DNA from 4 places in the Neobacillus sp. 204 genome. Region 3 is predicted to be linked to each of the others. Evidence: riboswitches for the same ligand, from Rfam matches in the RefSeq annotation. Region 3 holds a riboswitch; each other region holds the start of a gene.
The links. A riboswitch is a leader RNA that binds a small molecule or an ion and turns the genes downstream of it on or off. The one in region 3 is predicted to bind S-adenosylmethionine.

Region 1 (2,203 bases), on a different contig from region 3:
ATGGATAGTCCCGTGCTTCTTCAGACTTGTCAATTCCGATCCTTTTCCCGGCTGATATGCTATCCGGACTAAGGCCTTTAGCAATATATAATGGAGGATGCGTAAGAGTGTGGCCATAGTCCTCCATGGTAATGCCCAATGATTTTGTCAGTTTGCCCGGCCCATTTGTCAGGCTTCGCAAGTCTTCCAGCCCTCTCCTGTTTTTCATTATCTCGATACCATACCGAGGTTCCAAGGCGCGGATTAAAACCGCTTCAGGATTTTCTTTACCACCGCTAACCACATTGAATAGGCAGTGTGTATGCATTAAATAAGTATAGGTAAGGCCGGAACGTTGGAACATGACCTCGGTTCTAGTGGTCCGCCTATTATTATAACTGTGGGCAGCCCTGTCACCTGGACCTATGTAAGCCTCTGTTTCGACAATATAACCTGCCGCCATTCCCACACTAGTTTCTTTTACAAGGAGGCATCCGAGCAGAGCCTTTGCCAGTTCAAGAGTCGGCTGTTCATAAAATACTTGGGGTAATGGAACGATTTCTTCAGTTATTTCTCCCATGTTATATGCCTCCTTTTACGTTACTATTATAATGCTGACGAGTTCAATTTTTCTATACTTAACAAGTCTCAAGAGGAGCTCCAAATTCTGATACCCCTCCGGAATATTTAAGTGTTTGTATTCCAATAAAACAATAAAACCAAAAATCCGTCGCAGTGACGGATTTTTAGATTTATTTTGAGAAAATTCTAACCTGTCAGTCGCACAAAAACAGTACTTGCCAAAACATTTTCAAATTAGTGGTTTAGGATATTAATTTTATTTCTTCTAGACTATTAATATGTTCCCGAACTGGAGTAATTTCTGTTATAAGTTCATTTTTAAATATATGTTGTAACTCATTTTTCTTTTGTTTAGCTACAGTTAATTGATTAAGATCTGAAAAGAAAATGAATGATTGATTTTTAAATTGCTGACCTTTCCTAGAAGTTGGATCATGTAAGTCGAAAAACAACTCTAATAATTCATGATAAGATACTTTCCAGGGATCAAACCATATTTCTACTATATCTACATTTTTCCCTTTTAGGTGTCCTGTTTGAACAGATTCAATACCTCGAAATCCTGTAATAAAAGCTTTTTGACTAAAAAATTCACTTGCACCAAATACTGCTCTTTCCATTTAATTTCGCTCCTCCTGAGCGATAAACCTTTTATCCATTTAAAAAAACCTCTCTTGATTAAAAGAGAGGTTTGTATTGTTAAATACTCTCCTCTCATCTTTCAAAGGTAATACCTTTGCAGGAATTAGCACCGTTCAAGCCAAAATTTTGACTTGATGGTTGCCGGGTTTCACAGGGCCTGTCCCTCTACCACTCTGGATAAGAAGTTTATCGCTATTTATTTTTTAATGTTTAGTTGGTTTATTGTTACTAACAATACCACTCACTAATCTAAAAAATCAAGCAAAAATTTAAAATAATAACCCCATTGGACGATAAGAAGCATATTTTACTTTTATTTTACGCTAAATAACCAGATCTCCTCCTGCGAAGAAACCTGGCTAAATTATAATCACTTTATCACCGTCCACTCCACGTGGACAAATTGGGTAAACTGTCTTTCTTCGGTGTCAGGCACCATATAAAACAATATTATTACTCCACCACCATTATTTAATTCCGTACCAATATGTTGTGGAACCATAGTGGGCAGGGACATTGTTTTCCCAGCCGACTTCGATGCCGAATCTTGCGGATGTGTTGAATGAGACGGAGTCGCCGATTAGGAGTCGGTATGCTCCCGTACTGTCAAATTCTGTCCCAAAGGCATTGACTTCGTGGGCAGTGTTGCCGTTTAAGGGATTGGTGAAGGTTCCGCGGTTAAAGTACCAGCCTGATTCATAGAAATCTTCTGTTCCTGTTCCATGAATTTGCGGAAGGTTTGCTTCGTCTACATATACTCTTTCGTCACCTTCAAGATAATTCCGTGTAAAGTCTTTCCCCTCCATTGAATGGGAAACCCCAACAATTGTTCCTTTTCCAATGGTATTTAAGAAAGTCCAATCCTGACCGCCTGTCACTTCTCCCTTGTGAGAAGTCGTTCTGAAGTAAGCGGAAGTCGGGTTTGAACCTAAAGCCTTTGCCCACTGCCCTGACTTGGCAAATGTCACTTCGGCCTTACCGGCTGTAATTTCTTGCTCAG
Region 2 (2,203 bases), on a different contig from region 3:
CGAATCGCTACTCCGCGGTTCTTTGCTTGAATAAGTGCGTCAACAAATGGCTGATAACGGATTTCATAAAATGCTCCATCAATTGTGGAAGTTGCCTTATTAACCTCCGTAATTAGTGCGTCCACCAGGTTTACCGCTTGACCTGGACCGAAGGATACTGTTTCAGAATCATAGGTTACTGCACTAACCTTGTTATTAACGTCTGGGACAAAATTAAACGTTAATACTGCTGCAAAAATCAGTAAGGAAATTCTTCTAAATAAATTCTTGGACATCTCTTAGCCACCTTTTTTCTTTAGTTTGAAACATTTCTATTTTAGCAAATAAACAATTTGCAAAGATTAGAAACTCTCACAATGTTTATAAAGAGTTTGTAAATTTTTATTCTTCTTCATTCAAATTACTGTCATTTCATCCCTTTTATGGGTGTGTCTTCTTGTTTCTTGTTCAAAAAGACCCGCCACTTAGTCGATGCCCAAATGGAATCTGGAAAAAAATTAATGGTGGATCATAATCAACGGTTTACTGGTGCCCATCAAAAGGCTAAAGAAATCATACAGAATGGAGAGCTTGGAAAAGTACTTACTTTTAGAACGACGTTTGGACACTCTGGACCAGAGCAATGGGGTGTAAAAAAAACAAACTCAACGTGGTTCTTTAAAAAGGAACGCTCAGGAAGAACAGTGGTGTAATCGATGCCTTTATTGAATGTGTACATCTTGATCATGCTCCACTTGTAACAGGCGACAATGCATTATCTTCTCTTAAAGTCATTTTAGGGATTATAGAAGCAGCAGAAACAAATAGTATTGTTACTATTTAAATAGAGTCTCTCCTTGCAGAAAAATCTTATAAGGAGAGATTTTTTTTTTATAACAGCCATTATAATATTTTTTGTTTGTAAGGGTTTTAAAATTTTAAAAACTCAGAAATAGATTGACAGATATTTCATAGATTGGTAGAGTTATAAAAAAATATTTCTTATCCAGAGAGGTGGAGGGACTGGCCCTATGAAACCTCAGCAGCAGGTCTAATATGACACTGTGCTAATTCCATCGGGTGTGATCCCTTGATAGATAAGAGCTTACGTTATTATTGATCAGTAACGCACTCATTTATCAGAGTGCGTTTTTTGTTTTTTCTGGATGTTGGAAAAGGAGACTATGATGGAAAAGAAAAGCAAGCAAAAATTTCAAAGACAAATGCAAACACGACATTTAGTCATGCTATCGCTCGGCGGGGTGATTGGAACAGGATTATTCTTAAGTTCGGGTTACACGATTCAACAAGCTGGCCCGTTTGGGACCATTCTGTCCTATCTGATTGGTGCACTAGTGGTTTATCTCGTCATGCTATGTTTAGGAGAGCTTTCCGTACATATGCCTGAAACGGGTGCCTTTCACAGTTATGCGACTAAATATATTGGACCAGGGACGGGGTATACCGTTGCTTGGTTGTACTGGCTAACTTGGACGGTTGCTTTAGGTTCTGAATTTACGGCTGCAGGATTATTAATGCAGCGATGGTTTCCATCCGTTAATGTCTGGATTTGGAGTTTGCTGTTTGCTATTTTGGTTTTTGTCTTAAATATACTGACGGTTAGGTTTTTCGCTGAATCTGAATTCTGGTTCGCGTCTATAAAGGTCATAGCGATCGTTCTGTTTATTGGTGTAGGAGCAGCGGCAATGGTAGGTTTTGTTCCGATGACCCATTCCGAATCGGCACCGTTCTTCTCTAATTTTACAAGTGCAGGTTTATTTCCAAATGGTGCTTTTGCGATTGTCATGACCATGCTTGCGGTTAACTTTGCTTTTTCAGGAACGGAATTAATAGGAGTTGCAGCGGGGGAAACAGCAGATCCGGAAAAAACGATACCAAAGGCCATTCGGACAACATTGTGGAGATTGATTATCTTTTTTGTAGGAACAATTGTTGTATTATCTGCGTTATTGCCTACTTCCGATGCAGGAGTATTAGAGAGCCCCTTTGTTGCCGTTCTTGAACAAATTGGAGTCCCATATGCAGCTGATATGATGAACTTTGTCATTTTAACAGCCATTCTATCGGCTGCAAACTCAGGTCTTTATGCCTCTTCAAGAATGCTTTGGTCACTTGCAGATAAGAATACGATCTCACCAATTTTTACAAAATTAACAAAACAAGGTGTTCCAATAAATGCAGTCATTTTCAGTATGCTTGGCGG
Region 3 (2,203 bases):
CAGATGCAAGTTACCATGATCTTGTTTATGCAGAAGCGCTCGGAGCAGTGGCTTATATTATTAAAGCACGTGTCCAATTACTTCGTGATCTAGGACCTGCATTAAGTCCGCAAAACTCCTTCCAATTTGTCCTTGGTCTTGAAACACTTCATGTTCGCATGAAAGAGCATGTGGCCAATACACAAAAAGTGGTTGCTTATTTAGTAAACCATCCTGCAGTGGAGTGGGTTTCTTATCCTGGTCATCCATCGCATCCTGATTATGAATTAGCCAAAAAGTACTTACCAAAAGGCGCGGGTTCGATGGTCGTTTTCGGAATTAAAGGTGGGAAAGAAGCCGGTGCTAAATTAATTGATGCGGTTACACTCTGGGCGCATGTGGCCAACGTTGGCGATGCGAAAAGTTTAATTATTCATCCTGCTAGCACCACACACCAGCAATTAGATGCCGAAGGCCTGAAAGCTGCAGGTGTAACTGAAGATTTAATTCGCCTTTCCATTGGTATCGAGAATGTGGAAGACTTAATTGAAGACCTAGAATCAGCAATGGTTTTAGCAACTGGTTTAACCTCACTAAATGTAAATGCCTAAAAGTGACCCAAACGTATTTTCCGAATATGAAGTTTTTTTCGTTGACACCCCTTTTTATCCGTGATACGATAACTTTTGTAATATAATTACTTAAATAAATGAACTTTTTAATTGAATATAGTACTTGATGCTCTTATCAAGAGAGGTGGAGGGATGTGCCCGATGAAGCCCGGCAACCGTCAATATTTATTATTGAAATGGTGCCAATTCACACAAAGCGATTGCTTTGGGAGATGGGAGAAAGGATTATTATTTATGATGCCTTTCTGCCTGCGCAGAAAGGCTTTTATTTTGTTAAAATTGAATCTTTTTGTTCAAAACGTCAAACCCTATATTATATTTAAGCGGTATATTACAAGAAAAATCTTTCAGAATCTTAGGTAAATTGAATAAGAAGCAGGTGATTCAATGATTTCTATAAAAAATGTTCAGAAGATCTTCCCTTCTAAACAAGGGCAGCTAAGAGCCGTTGATGATGTAAACCTTGAAATTCAAGAGGGTGAAATTTTCGGGGTAATTGGATACAGTGGTGCTGGTAAAAGTACCTTAATCAGAATGTTAAATGGACTGGAACTGCCAACTAACGGAACGGTTACAGTCGCAGGCCGAGTGGTCTCAAAGATAAAGGGTGCGGAACTCCGAAAAGCACGTCAAGAGATCAGTATGATCTTCCAGCATTTTAACTTACTGTGGTCGAGAACAGTTAGTGAGAATATCGCTTTTCCATTAGAAATAGCAGGTATCAAAGGTCCTGAGCGCCAAAAAAGAGTAAGAGAATTAATAAAATTAGTCGGCCTGGAAGGAAGAGAAAATGCTTATCCGTCCCAGCTAAGCGGTGGACAAAAGCAGCGTGTCGGAATTGCCAGAGCGCTCGCAAACAACCCGAAAGTCCTTTTATGTGATGAAGCTACTTCCGCATTAGACCCACAGACTACCGATTCTATTTTAGAATTGTTAGTTGATATTAATAAAAGGCTGGGTTTGACAATTGTGTTGATTACACATGAAATGCATGTCATTCGGAAAATTTGTCATAGGGTGGCCGTCATGGAAAGTGGAAAAGTGGTCGAACTAGGTCCGGTGCTTGATGTGTTTAAAAACCCGAAGCAGCCAATTACAAAACGTTTTGTCCAACAGGTAACAGAACCAGAGGAAACGAAAGAAACAACCGATCATCTACTCGAACGTTATCCCGAGGGGCAAGTGGTTCAGCTAACGTTTGTTGGAGAGGCGACAGAACAGCCATTAATCACAAATATAATCAGGGATTTCGACGTTGTTGTAAATATTCTTCAAGGGAAAATTTCTCACACGCAAAACGGATCATATGGGACATTATTTATTCATTTGGATGGACAAGCCAGCGAAATACAGAAAGCCATCGATTATATTCATTCACAGCAAGTCGGCGTGGAGGTGATCAGTAATGGCTAACTTTATGGAAATGGTAAAGTGGGATGAATTAATTGAAGCAACACGTGAAACCATTTATATGACTTCCATTTCAGTGTTAGCTACATTTATCTTAGGATTATTTCTCGGTCTGCTGTTATTTTTAACAGATAAAGGAAATTTGTGGGCAAATCGGACAATTAATGTTATTATTGCTGGGT
Region 4 (2,203 bases), on a different contig from region 3:
CCACTTTTGTAGGATCTTTACCGGAGAAAGCACCGCCGCCATGACGAGCATATCCGCCATATGTATCAACAATAATTTTACGGCCCGTTAAGCCTGCATCCCCTTGTGGTCCGCCAATTACAAATCGTCCTGTTGGATTAATAAAATATTTTGTGTTGTCATCGATAAGTTCTTTTGGTACGACAGGATTGATAACATATTCTTTCAAGTTACGTTGAATTTGCTCTAACGTTACTTCTGGGTTGTGTTGGGTAGAAATAACAATAGTATCAATACGTACCGGTTTATCGTTCTCATCATATTCGACAGTTACTTGGGTCTTTCCGTCTGGACGAAGGTAATCAAGAACTTTGTCTTTCCGCACTTCTGTTAATTTACGAGCAAGCTTATGTGCAAGTGAAATGGGAAGAGGCATTAGCTCTTTCGTTTCATTACAAGCAAAACCAAACATTAAACCTTGGTCTCCTGCACCAATAGCTTCAATTTCCTCATCAGACATTTGACCTTCACGTGCTTCCAAAGCCTGGTCAACACCCATCGCTATGTCCGCAGACTGTTCATCAATAGAGGTTAATACGGCACACGTCTCAGAGTCAAAGCCATATTTTGCGCGATCATAACCGATCCCTTTAATCGTTTCACGAACAATTTTTGGAATATCCACGTAAGTAGAAGTAGTGATTTCCCCTGCTACTAATACTAATCCAGTTGTTACTGAAGTTTCAGCCGCAACCCGAGCATTAGCATCCTTCGCTAAAATAGCATCTAAAATGGAATCAGAAATTTGGTCACAGATTTTATCAGGATGACCTTCAGTAACTGACTCAGAAGTGAACAAACGACGTTTTGTTGACATCTGAATTCCTCCTATATTATGAGATCATCGAGGTTTTTGGAAGGTTACAGGAATACTTCTTGAACCTCGTGAATTTGATACGGTACTCATTCCCTTAGTATGTAATTAACAAAGGATTTTTATTAGAGACTCTTATTAAAAAGGACTTATACAAAACAAAAAACCTTACCATAGAGGAAAGGTTGTTTTCGGGCCTTTCGCTCTTATCGTTCAAGGCATTAGCCTTGCGTCAGATTAGCACCTTCGCATTTGAAAAGGACCTTTTAAGTGGTCAATCATTTCATATTGCAGGTTGCTGGGTTTCATTGGGCCTGTCCCTCCACCAGCTCGGGATAAGAGAGTATCCGTTCAAATTAGAATAATATCATACTGTCTAACAATGTCAATGAATTTTTCAAAGTAAAAAGGAAAAAAGGAACTTACTTTCTTAATATAAACAATTTTTATATCTATTGATAAATTTTAAAAAGTATTAAAATCACTTTAAATAGTATGGATTATTATTACTAATGTGCTATACTTTTTATTACATTTACAACATAAAAAACTAATAAAGGATGGTTTCATTAAATGAATTCTGTTGACACTCCAAATGAATTATTACAGTTTTTAAAAGAAAGTCACGTCCATGTGCAACTATCAGTTCCTCAATTAGTTGAAAAAATCTTAACCCGTAGCGAAGGGTCTCTTACTTCTACAGGCGCGATTAGTGTCGCTACAGGAAAGTATACAGGCCGCTCTCCTCAGGACAAATTTATTGTATTAGAAGAGTCCACAAAAGAGAAAATTGAATGGGGTACGACCAATCAACCGATTTCTGAAGCAGCTTTCACACGTCTTTATCACAAGGTTATTGATTATTTAAAAGAGAAAAATGAAGTGTTTGTTTTTAAAGGGTTTGCCGGTGCCGATAAAAAATCTCGTTTGCCCATCCAAGTGGTTAATGAATTAGCGTGGCAAAATTTATTTGTCCATCAGCTATTTATTCGTCCATCAGATGATGAATTACTTGCTCACGATAGTGAATTCACCGTTATTTCTGCCCCTAATTTCAAGGCAGATCCAGCAATCGATGGTACAAAATCAGAAGCCTTCATTATCATATCTTTTGAAAAAAGAATTGTTTTAATCGGTGGAACAGAATACGCAGGCGAGATGAAGAAATCTATTTTTTCTGTTATGAATTATTTACTGCCTGAAAATAATATTTTTTCCATGCACTGTTCTGCTAATGTCGGCCTTGAAGGTGATGTTGCATTATTCTTTGGCCTATCCGGTACAGGAAAAACAACTCTATCCGCTGATCCGAGCCGACGATTAATTGGTGATGATGAGCACGGCTGGTCC

Region 1: another riboswitch for S-adenosylmethionine. It lies ahead of ACJ004_RS04030 (peptide-methionine (S)-S-oxide reductase); the one in region 3 lies ahead of ACJ004_RS10385 (methionine ABC transporter ATP-binding protein).
Region 2: another riboswitch for S-adenosylmethionine. It lies ahead of mmuP (S-methylmethionine permease); the one in region 3 lies ahead of ACJ004_RS10385 (methionine ABC transporter ATP-binding protein).
Region 4: another riboswitch for S-adenosylmethionine. It lies ahead of metK (methionine adenosyltransferase); the one in region 3 lies ahead of ACJ004_RS10385 (methionine ABC transporter ATP-binding protein).

Annotation. Positions count from the first base shown of each region.
Region 1 is NZ_JBJORY010000001.1:881,460-883,662, reverse strand. Features, by position in the region: gene ACJ004_RS04035 (DNA-3-methyladenine glycosylase) at 1-559, opposite strand, end outside; gene ACJ004_RS04030 (peptide-methionine (S)-S-oxide reductase) at 804-1,181, opposite strand; SAM riboswitch class I at 1,273-1,387, opposite strand; gene ACJ004_RS04025 (glycoside hydrolase family 172 protein) at 1,671-2,203, opposite strand, start outside.
Region 2 is NZ_JBJORY010000015.1:50,695-52,897, forward strand. Features, by position in the region: gene ACJ004_RS24775 (phospholipase D-like domain-containing protein) at 1-275, opposite strand, end outside; partial or broken gene ACJ004_RS24780 (Gfo/Idh/MocA family protein) at 474-674, shown strand; SAM riboswitch class I at 979-1,083, shown strand; gene mmuP (S-methylmethionine permease) at 1,167-2,203, shown strand, end outside.
Region 3 is NZ_JBJORY010000004.1:210,676-212,878, forward strand. Features, by position in the region: gene ACJ004_RS10380 (O-acetylhomoserine aminocarboxypropyltransferase/cysteine synthase family protein) at 1-590, shown strand, start outside; SAM riboswitch class I at 721-830, shown strand; gene ACJ004_RS10385 (methionine ABC transporter ATP-binding protein) at 999-2,024, shown strand; gene ACJ004_RS10390 (methionine ABC transporter permease) at 2,017-2,203, shown strand, end outside.
Region 4 is NZ_JBJORY010000009.1:261,094-263,296, forward strand. Features, by position in the region: gene metK (methionine adenosyltransferase) at 1-856, opposite strand, end outside; SAM riboswitch class I at 1,057-1,195, opposite strand; gene pckA (phosphoenolpyruvate carboxykinase (ATP)) at 1,427-2,203, shown strand, end outside.